DNA from 3 places in the Azotosporobacter soli genome. Region 1 is predicted to be linked to each of the others. Evidence: riboswitches for the same ligand, from Rfam matches in the RefSeq annotation. Region 1 holds a riboswitch; each other region holds the start of a gene.
The links. A riboswitch is a leader RNA that binds a small molecule or an ion and turns the genes downstream of it on or off. The one in region 1 is predicted to bind glycine.

Region 2: it holds a riboswitch for glycine, as region 1 does, so the genes downstream of both, QTL79_RS05125 (APC family permease) here and QTL79_RS09765 (ABC transporter substrate-binding protein) in region 1, are expected to answer to the same signal.
Region 3: it holds a riboswitch for glycine, as region 1 does, so the genes downstream of both, gcvT (glycine cleavage system aminomethyltransferase GcvT) here and QTL79_RS09765 (ABC transporter substrate-binding protein) in region 1, are expected to answer to the same signal.

The regions. Positions count from the first base shown of each region.
Region 1 is NZ_JAUAOA010000008.1:127,111-130,373, reverse strand. Features, by position in the region: gene QTL79_RS09770 ([FeFe] hydrogenase, group A) at 1-1,461, shown strand, start outside; glycine riboswitch at 1,666-1,762, shown strand; gene QTL79_RS09765 (ABC transporter substrate-binding protein) at 1,894-3,051, shown strand; gene QTL79_RS09760 (sensor domain-containing diguanylate cyclase) at 3,097-3,263, opposite strand, start outside.
Region 2 is NZ_JAUAOA010000003.1:280,868-284,130, forward strand. Features, by position in the region: gene tyrS (tyrosine--tRNA ligase) at 1-43, shown strand, start outside; gene QTL79_RS05125 (APC family permease) at 159-1,508, opposite strand; glycine riboswitch at 1,730-1,826, opposite strand; gene QTL79_RS05130 (hypothetical protein) at 2,116-2,487, shown strand; gene QTL79_RS05135 (hypothetical protein) at 2,548-3,102, opposite strand; gene QTL79_RS05140 (DNA topoisomerase III) at 3,125-3,263, opposite strand, start outside.
Region 3 is NZ_JAUAOA010000001.1:399,142-402,404, reverse strand. Features, by position in the region: gene QTL79_RS01805 (EcsC family protein) at 1-630, shown strand, start outside; gene bfr (bacterioferritin) at 1,198-1,668, opposite strand; glycine riboswitch at 1,862-1,948, shown strand; gene gcvT (glycine cleavage system aminomethyltransferase GcvT) at 2,092-3,195, shown strand; gene gcvH (glycine cleavage system protein GcvH) at 3,198-3,263, shown strand, end outside.

The sequences.
Region 1 (3,263 bases):
AATACGCCGCGTTTGCGCAAATACCGCAAGATGATTCTGGAGCTTTTGCTCGCCAGTCATTGCTGCGACTGCACCACCTGCCCGAAAAGCGGCAAATGTAAATTGCAGGAACTGGCGCAACGCTTCGGCATTAAACGAGTGCGTTTTGACAATACCTCCGGCGATCCCGATATCGACGACTCTTCTCCCTGCATTACACGCGACAAAAACAAGTGCATCCTGTGCGGCGACTGCGTGCGGGTCTGCGACGAAGTGCAAAATGTCGGCGCAATCGACTTTGCGTTTCGCGGCTCCAACATGCGCGTCAGCCCTGCCTTTGATGAACCGATCGGCGAAACGAATTGCGTTGGCTGTGGCCAGTGCGCAGTCGTCTGTCCGACAGGCGCGATCGTCGTCAAGAGCGATACGCTTGATCTGTGGAAAGAGCTAAGCGATGAAAACACCAAGGTTTTAGTACAAATCGCGCCCGCCGTCCGCGTTGCCATCGGCAGTGAGTTCGGGTTGAATGAAGGCGAAGATGTAATGGGTCGAATCGTAGCATCACTGCGTCGCATCGGTTTTGACGGCGTCTTCGATACTTCTACCGGCGCTGATCTTACCGTACTCGAAGAAACCAAAGAGTTTATGACGCGACTTACTACGGATGGAAAATTGCCGCTCTTTACGTCCTGCTGTCCGGCTTGGGTTCGCTATGTAGAATACAACCACCCGCACCTGCTCGACAACATTTCCAGCTGTCGCTCGCCGATGCAGATGTTCGGCTCGGTCCTCAAAGAACAGTACAAAGATTCCAAACAACGTGTCATCGTCGTCGCCGTCATGCCCTGTACCGCAAAGAAACATGAAGCGACGCGTGATGAATTTAAAGCAGACGGTGTGCCGTACGTCGACTATGTCATCACCTCGAACGGTCTGATTAAAATGATCAAAGAGGCCGGACTCGTGTTTTCCGAGATTGAACCCGAAGCGCTCGACATGCCCTTTGGTACGGTCAGCGGCGCAGGCGTCATCTTCGGCGTGACCGGCGGCGTAACCGAAGCGGTCATCCGCCGCGTCTCTGACGACAAGACCATCGCAGGCCTGCGCAAGATCGCCTTTACCGGTGTTCGAGGCATGAACGGCGTCAAAGAAGCCAGCATTGAGCACGAAGGACGTCAGGTCAACATTGCCGTCGTCAGCGGTCTGAAAAACGCCGACGACCTGATCAAACAAATCGAAAGCGGCGAAAAACAATATGACTTCGTCGAGGTCATGGCCTGCCCCGGCGGCTGCGTCTGCGGTGCCGGACAGCCGGTAACCAGCAGCACTGGTAAGAAAAGTCGCAGCAAAGGCTTGTATGATGCCGACCGGATGAGCAATATCAAGCACGCAGAAGCTAATCCGACACTCGATGCCATTTACAAAAATGTATTGAAGGATAAAGTGCACGAATTGCTGCATGTACATTATCCTCGCCCCTAACCGGATCTACTTAAAGTAAGGAAGCTGTCTCAGGCGATACGAAATTCGACCGCCGAGACAGCTTTTTTATTTTCATGCTTGACAAGCAACACTTTACGTCGCTATAATCAGTACAAACGTATTAAAAAAATAATATCGTCACCGTGTGAAGTTTGCGGAAACTGTTTTTGTCTTCTTTCTTTAGGCAAGCTGTAGACCGCAAATGGACGGAACTCTGGAGAGCCCCTGTTAGCAGGGCGCCGAAGGTGCAAATCGGATACTTTCCGATGAATCTCTCAGGCAAAAGGACAGAGACGCTGATTTACTGCAGATTTAATTTGCAGTAAAACTTTAGTTGTCTTCTTCAGGGTCAAATCGATGATTTGACCTTTTTCTTTTTTCGCTTGGGCCAGTCTAGCCGTCAAAAACGGAAAAAGAAAAGGAGCGAGAACAATGAAAAAAACAAACGCACTTATCCTAACGCTAATCCTGGCATTAAGCGCATTTTTGAGCGGCTGCGGCGCCGTCGGCTCGAATGACATCCGCATCGGCGTCCTCAACGAAATGACAGGCGGCAATGCGACAATGGGCACGTCGGCAGCGAACGGCGCAAAGCTGGCCATTAAGGAAGCCAACGCAAAAGGCGGCGTATTGGGCAAGAAGATCCAGGCCATTTATGCGGACAACAAAAGCGAGCCGTCGGAATCCGCCAATGCGATGACAAAACTGGCTTCGCAGGACAGAGTCGTCGCCGTGACCGGCATCTTCTCCAGTTCCAACGCAATTGCATCTTCCAGCGTCGCTGAAGCGAATAAACTGCCGTTTTTGGCGGTCGGCGCAACCAATCCAAAAGTAACGGTAGATGAGCAAAGCGGCAAGGTAAAAGATTATACCTTTCGCATCTGCTTTATCGATCCGTTCCAGGGAACCGTTGGCGCCAATTTCGTGCTTGACAGTCTGAAGTTAAAAAAGGCCGCGATCCTGGTAGACAGCAGCAGCGATTACAGTAAAGGCTTGGCCTCCTTCTTTAAAGACGCACTCACAAAAGGCGGCGGCAGCGTCGTTGCCGAAGAATCCTATCTGCAAAAAGATCAGGATTTCAAGACCATTTTGACCAAACTCAAGACAATGGATGTGCAGGTCATCTACGTACCGGGCTATTATGAAGAGGTCGGCAAAATCGTCAAGCAAGCGCGTGAAATGGGTCTCATGCAGCCGATCGTCGGCGGTGACGGCTGGGATTCGCCGAAATTGACCGAAATGGGCACTGCAGCGGCTCTGAATAATACTTTTTTCACCAATCACTATTCGCCGGATGACAGCAGCGAAGCTTCCAAATCTTTCGTTGAAATGTACAAAAAAGAATATGGCCAGGCGCCTGACGCAATGGCCGTGCTCAGCTATGATGCGGCTAATGTGTTGATTGATGCGATTAAACGTGCAGACAGCACCGATCCCGATAAAATCCGCCTTGCCTTGGCAGCAACGAAAGACATCCCGACCGTAACCGGTTCGACCAGTCTGAATGCGACGCATGACGCGGTGAAAAACGCCGTGATCATCGAAATGAAAGACGGCAAGCAAGTTTATAAAGCGACGGTAAAACCATAACCGCAAAAGAACTCCGGCAGTGCCGGAGTTCTTTCTATTTTCCGCTTAGCGCTCGCATGCTCTCACAACCCTGTTTCTGCCCTGCTGTTTTGCGCTATACAATGCTTCATCTGCCAGCGCAATCAGCGATAGCGGTGATAAATTTTGGCACGGAACAAGCGAACTTACGCCCAGACTCATCGTAACGATTCCCCCTGGTACCTTTTGATTTT
Region 2 (3,263 bases), on a different contig from region 1:
CAAAGGCAAAAAAAATTACTATCGCCTCGTCTTGAACCAATAAGTAAAAAAGATATTCTTTTCTCTAACCGGATCGCGCTTTCGCGGTCCGGTTCTTTCAAGCGAAAGGGAGTCTTCGCAAAGCCAATTTGGCTGACGAAGACTCCCTTTTGCTTTTCTTACGCCGACTTTTTTGCGCCGCAGGCGCCTTTCTTTTGGCGCAGCATCAGCCAGTAGACCGGTACGCCGAGAAGCGTCAGCGACAATGCATAGAGCGTGTCCTGCGGATTATTCAGCAGCGTACTGCCGATGATATAGAGACCGCCGAGGATCGCAACCGCCGGAACAACCGGATAGAGAGGAACCTTATACGGCCGTTCGGCCGCAGGCTGGCGTTTTCTCAACAGGAAGACCGCGACAAACGCAAGCAGATAAAAAATCTGGATCATGAACATTGCGATGTCGGTCAGGCGATCGGGATCGCCCAGCGTCATCAACAGCACCGCCATGCAGACCTGAAACAAGGTCGCTCCGACCGGTGTGCCATATTCCTTATGCACCTTCGCTAAAAAACGCGAACCCGGCAGCTGCCCTGCCACCGCCATTGCATACGGCACACGCGCATTTGTCATGATATAACCGTTCAACGCACCGAAAATCGAAACCAAAATGCCGATGCTAATCAGCTTGCCGCCGATATCACCGAAAAGAATTCCGGCGGCAGCGCCGCTGGCGAGCGGTCCGAGCGCCGCAATTTCTGCGGCCGGCAGCACATGCAGCACCGCAACGTTCACCGAAAGATACGCCACGATGACAATGCCGAGGCCCAAGATGATCGCGCGCGGCAATAACTTCGCCGGATTCTTCATCTCACCGGCGACAAATCCGGCCGCGATCCAACCGTCATACGCCCATAGCGTCGCCAATATCGCCGCGCCCATGCCGGCCGATTCGCTCACGCCGCTGCTCATGTTAAGAATTTGTCCATTGCCCTGCCACAGTCCGAAGACGGCAATGCAGGCAATCGGAATCAATTTTGCAATTGTCGCAACCGACTGGATCATCCCGCCGCAGCGCGCGCCGAGGCAGTTTATACCGGAAATGAACGCCACCGCCAAGATAGCCAGCGGCATCTTATAACTGGTCGGAATATTTAAAAAGGGAATCAGCAAGGCTGAGAAATAAAGCCCCAATGCGCCGATTGTCGCCGGTCCATAAATCAACGTCTGTACCCAGCCGAACAGATAAGCCCAGAATTTCCCGTACACCTCGTCCAAATAAGCATACATGCCGCCGGTGCGCGGAATCTGCGCACCAAGTTCGGCGATCGTCAGTCCGGCCGTGACCGTGATGATGCCGCCGATCACCCAGGCTGCCAGTCCCAACGTCGAATCCCCGGCCGCCAGCAGCACCTTGCCCGGTTTCATGAAAATTCCGGAACCGATCACCATCCCCACGACCAACGCCATTGCGGGAATCAGGCCCAGTTCCCTTTTTAACAGTTTGTCCGCTTGCGATTCTTTTTCCATTTTGCTTCACTCCTTCATCTGCCCCTCCAGCTGGGGCTGTTCTTACAACTTTTGTCTCTGCAGAGTAATGAAACAAAAGGAGTCAAATCATTGCTGATTTGACTCCGGAGGACACTTCGAAAAGGGTATTTCAATCCGGCATGTACGCCATGCTTTGCGAAAACACAGACCCTGCGTTGCCGCAGCGTCTTTTCCCGTTTCTCGACACCAATTTCTGGTGCTTCTTGTGCTCTGTCCTTTTGCCTGAGAGATTGAGCAGCATTTCTGCCGCCTTGCCCCTTCGGCGCCCTTGTTCAGGGTCTCTCCAGAGTCCCGTCCGTTTACGGTTCCACCTGCAAGGCAGGTACCTGAGAGTGTTACTCCTTCGGTGAGCCAACGGCCTACGCCATGGCTGCTCTTCCGCAAACATCATCCGGCCATATGTAGTTGTGTACTGGACACTAACCGATAATGATCGATTATACAACAGCGTCGGAAAAAGCGCAACCGTTTTTCCATTTTTAAGCCTTATTGCCATTGACGAAAAGCATCGCTTTGCTGTATTCTGATAGCTACAGTATCTTTTTATTCCGATCGGACTACCCAGTCAATTTAGGAGGTGCACGGCATGACCAAACGTTGTCCTACTTGTCGGCGTGAAACAAGCGAAACTGGCGAATCCTCTTCCGGCGGCTTTTCCCTTCATGCGACGCTTACCGGACTCAGCATGGAATTTCCGACCGCACGTCGCCTTCCCTGGCGCGCTTTTTTCGGCATCTTGCTGCTGATCGGCATTTGGCAGACGATTGCCGCATTCATTTGCACGCACCTCTTACAGATGAGCGCTGCCGCCACCGACAGCATTCGTCAGCTGATCGCCGGCGCCTTCTTCTTTTTCGGCTGTTGCGGCGCTTACCAGCGCAGCCTCGCTAAACGCACGACAAGCCTTGACGTTAAAGAAAGCTGTCCCGATTGCGGACGTGCCTTCACGCACAAATAAACAAGCCTGATGAATAAGAAAAACCGGCATTCATTTGCCGGTTTTTCTTATTCATTCGCACTACTTTCCGCTGTCCACCAAACGCTGAAAGTAGTGGAGAAACTCCGCCTTCACTTCGCTCATCTTTCTCTCCCTGACATCCGGTTCGGACTGAAGCGGCGTAACGTATCCATTCAAGCCCTGCTGATGCAGCTTGTCAAATTCATAATACAGCAGCGTATTGTCAATCGCGTCAACATGGGCCAATTCCTCTTCCGTCAAATCGCCCAAATCAAAACGTTCATAGATCAACTGCTGCAGTCGCCCTTCGATATCGCGATATTCCGGCAGATAAATTTTGACCGGCCGGGTAACGTCGGACAAATATGCTTCACTGCCGTCGTGCAGCAGACAGGCCCGCTGCACGCGCTTCGGCAGTTGGCGCGCTTCGGCTTCCTTCCGGCAGTTCAGCGAATGCTGCGCAACGCTGTAAAAAGTGTCAAAATGTCCGTTCGCACGGCAGATATGCGACAGCGCATGCGCGATGTCCGCAATCAGAATTTCCTCCCGCCGCGGCGCGAACGGATAAAAAAGAACATTGCTGTGCGTCAGGATCGGATTTTCTCGTTTCTCCATGCTAACCTGCTTTCTGCCCGCTTTATTTCAGTTTAAGTTTCGCCAGCGCATCGGCCAGCGCCGAATTCAGCGGCTCTTCTTTCGCCTTGCTCTGATTGCGCAAATATTGATTCACATCGCTCTTCGAAACCTTCGACGTCTCTTTTTCGCGCCGTTCGTTG
Region 3 (3,263 bases), on a different contig from region 1:
GTGGAGCAGGCAACGATCTGGCGTTTGTTAGAGTGGGGATATGCGAAGGCGGTTGACGGCATGCCGGGGATCGGATCGGCAGAAGAGTTGGCGGCTGAATATAGGAAAGCGCCTGGCAACTTGCACGAGCAGGCCGATGCCTTGATTCGCTGGCAGAATGCAAAGTGCGCCAGCGTGGGTTTTCTGACCGGTTTGGGCGGCGTACTGACGCTGCCGGTCGCAGTGCCGGCCAATCTGTCGAGTGTCCTTTATATGCAAATCCGAATGATCACCGCGATCGCCTGCCTGGGCGGGCATGACGTGCGCGACGACAAGGTCAAGACGCTGGTCTTTCTCTGCCTGTGCGGCAGTGCGGCGACCGAGCTGTTGAAAGAACTCAGCGTTAAGCTGGGACAGCATATCTCGCGCAGGATGCTGGCCAAACTGTCGACGCAGCTTTTAGAGCGGACACAGCAAAAAATCGGCGCCGTGCTGCTGCGCAAGTTCAGCGAAAAAGGCATTGCCGGTTTGGGGCGTGGCGTACCTCTTGTCGGCGCACTTGTCGGCGGCACGCTCGATGCGTTGGCGACCTATGCGATTGGCGAAGTGGCCAAAAGAGCTTTTCTTGGTAAAGAAATAGAAAAGTATTGACAATATGAGGTAATCCGACTATAATAAACCATGTGCTCGAGTAAAGACTGACTACTGACAAAGAATGATGAAAATCATATTTGAACTGTTTTTTAGAGAAGCCTGACACCAAGGGCTTCTTTTTTGTTTTCCGTACAAGAAGAGATCTCTTTTGCAAAAAGAAAGAGATGGTCTTGCAGAGAGCGCGATCCATTTAGACTCAACCAAGGTCCTTCGTGTGTAAAGGGTTCAAATTTGCGTCAAATCGGAGGGAGCCGAGTAAGGACTTCTTTCGTTTTTTATAAGCCGAGCCATGCTGGCGGCTGCGAGATGGGTGAAAATCAGAAACGGGGATGAACGGCAACGGAAGCCGGACGTCAAAGAAAAGAAAAAAGGAGGAAATCAATATGTTGATACATGCAGTATGCGGTCATGTGGTTCGCATGGACGGCAGCGGCAACGGAAAATGTTCCGGTTGCGGCCAGGAAGTGTGCGTGCGGACTTCGCGCAAATAAGCCGAAGCGGCGAAATGAAAAAGACAGGGCGTTTCAAGGATGCTTGAGATGCCCTGTCTTTCTATTCTTTTGCTTATTTGGCGACCTGCGTCGTCAGGAAAATCGGCAGCGTCATATGGCCGATCTGGTCTTGCAGTTCTTCGATGCCGTCGATGTGACGGTCTTCATCGCTCAAAATGTGCTCGAGAATTTCGCGCGTCGCGAAATCGTTGACGTCGCCAGCCAGACGAATGGCCGCATTGTAGGCGGCAATCGCGCCTTCTTCGGCAGCGTGGTCTTTTTCCAGCTGCTTCGTCACGTCGCTGCCGATGTGGATCGGATTCAGTTTGGAGACGACCGGCAGTCCTTCCAGGAAGAGGATGCGGGCGATGAGGATTTCCGCATGCTTCATTTCCTCGATGGCGCGCCGTTCGAAGGTGCTGTGAAGTTTTTCATAACCCCAGTTGGCGCACATTTCGGAATGAACGATATACTGGTTGATGGCGCTCAGTTCATCAGCCAGCAGGGCATTTAAGGCCTCAATCAGTTTAGGATTTCCTTTCATAATGCACAAGACCCCTTTCATCAAATAATCGCGATCTATTGAAATTGTTCAACATGAAAAAGACAACTCCTGCCGCGTATAATCCAAATATTGAAAATGATTGGTAAAATATAACGAAGGGAAGCATTGACAGAGTGAGGACGCTGTTAGTAAAATGTTAACAGAAGATATTAAAAATTCATACGAATGCGGAATGATGGTTGTGGGAGAGATCGCCAAGGCGGCGCCGGAGGAGTAAGACTTTGTTGAAACTCTCAGGCAAAAGCACTATGACCGGACCGGACTCTGGAGAGAACGCCGCTCGGCGTCACCGATGGGGAAGCCTCACTTGAGGTCACGCTCTCAGGTACAAGAGACAGAGACAAAGAAGACAGTGTTCTTCTTTGTCTCTTTTTTTATCTAAATATAAGGAGGGAATGCATAGTGACAACAGGAAAAAAAACGCCGCTTTATGACACGCACAACAAATACGGCGGCAAGATCGTCGAATTCGGCGGTTGGCAGCTTCCGGTCCAGTATGCGGGAATTATCGAGGAACACCATGCGGTGCGTCGTCAGGCCGGTTTGTTTGACGTTTCGCACATGGGCGAGGTGTCGGTCAAAGGTCCGCAGGCGCTCGCGTATTTGCAGCGTTTGGTGACGAACGACGTGAGCAAGTTGGCCGATCATCAGGTCCAATACACGCCGATGTGCTATCTGAATGGCGGAACAGTCGACGATCTCTTGATTTATCGTTATGCGCAGGATGATTATCTACTGGTGATCAATGCGGCGAATATTGACAAGGACTGGACCTGGATGCGCGAGAACAGCGTCGGCTTTGACGTCGCCTTGACCAATCTCTCGGATCAGACCGCCGAACTGGCGCTGCAAGGGCCGAACGCCGAAACGATCCTGCGTCTCTTGACCGACGCGCCGCTCGACAAGCTGGGTTACTATTGGTTCTATCCTAAAGTTATCGTGGCCGGTAAGGAAGTGATGCTTTCGCGCACCGGCTACACCGGCGAAGACGGCTTCGAGATCTACTGCCGTCCGGCCGATGCGGCGCCGCTCTGGGAAGCGCTGATGGCAGCCGGACGGGAACACGGCTTGCAGCCGACGGGGCTTGGCTGCCGCGATACGCTTCGCTTCGAGGCTGCACTGCCGCTTTATGGACATGAACTGTCGGCGGAAATCACGCCGCTCGAAGCGGGGCTGCCCCGTTTCGTCAATCTGGAAAAAGGCGATTTCAATGGACGCGCGGTACTGGCGCAGCAAAAAGCGGATGGTGTGAAGCGCAAGGTGGTCGGCTTCGTTTTAAATGAAAGAGGCATTGCCCGCGCCGAATATCCGGTCGTAAAAGACGGGCGCAGGATCGGCAGCGTCACGACCGGTTCCTACGCGCCGACGCTGGAAAAAAATATCGGTTTGGCGTTGGTCGAAGCCGAGCATGGCAAGATCGGCGAAAATTTTGCGGTGGAAATTCGCGGCAAGGCGGTCGCGGCAACGGTGATCGGCAAACCATTTTATAAAAGAGAGGGGAAATAACGATGAACATTTTGCAGGAATTGAAGTACTCCAAGGATCATGAGTGGGTAAAAATCGAAGGGAACCGG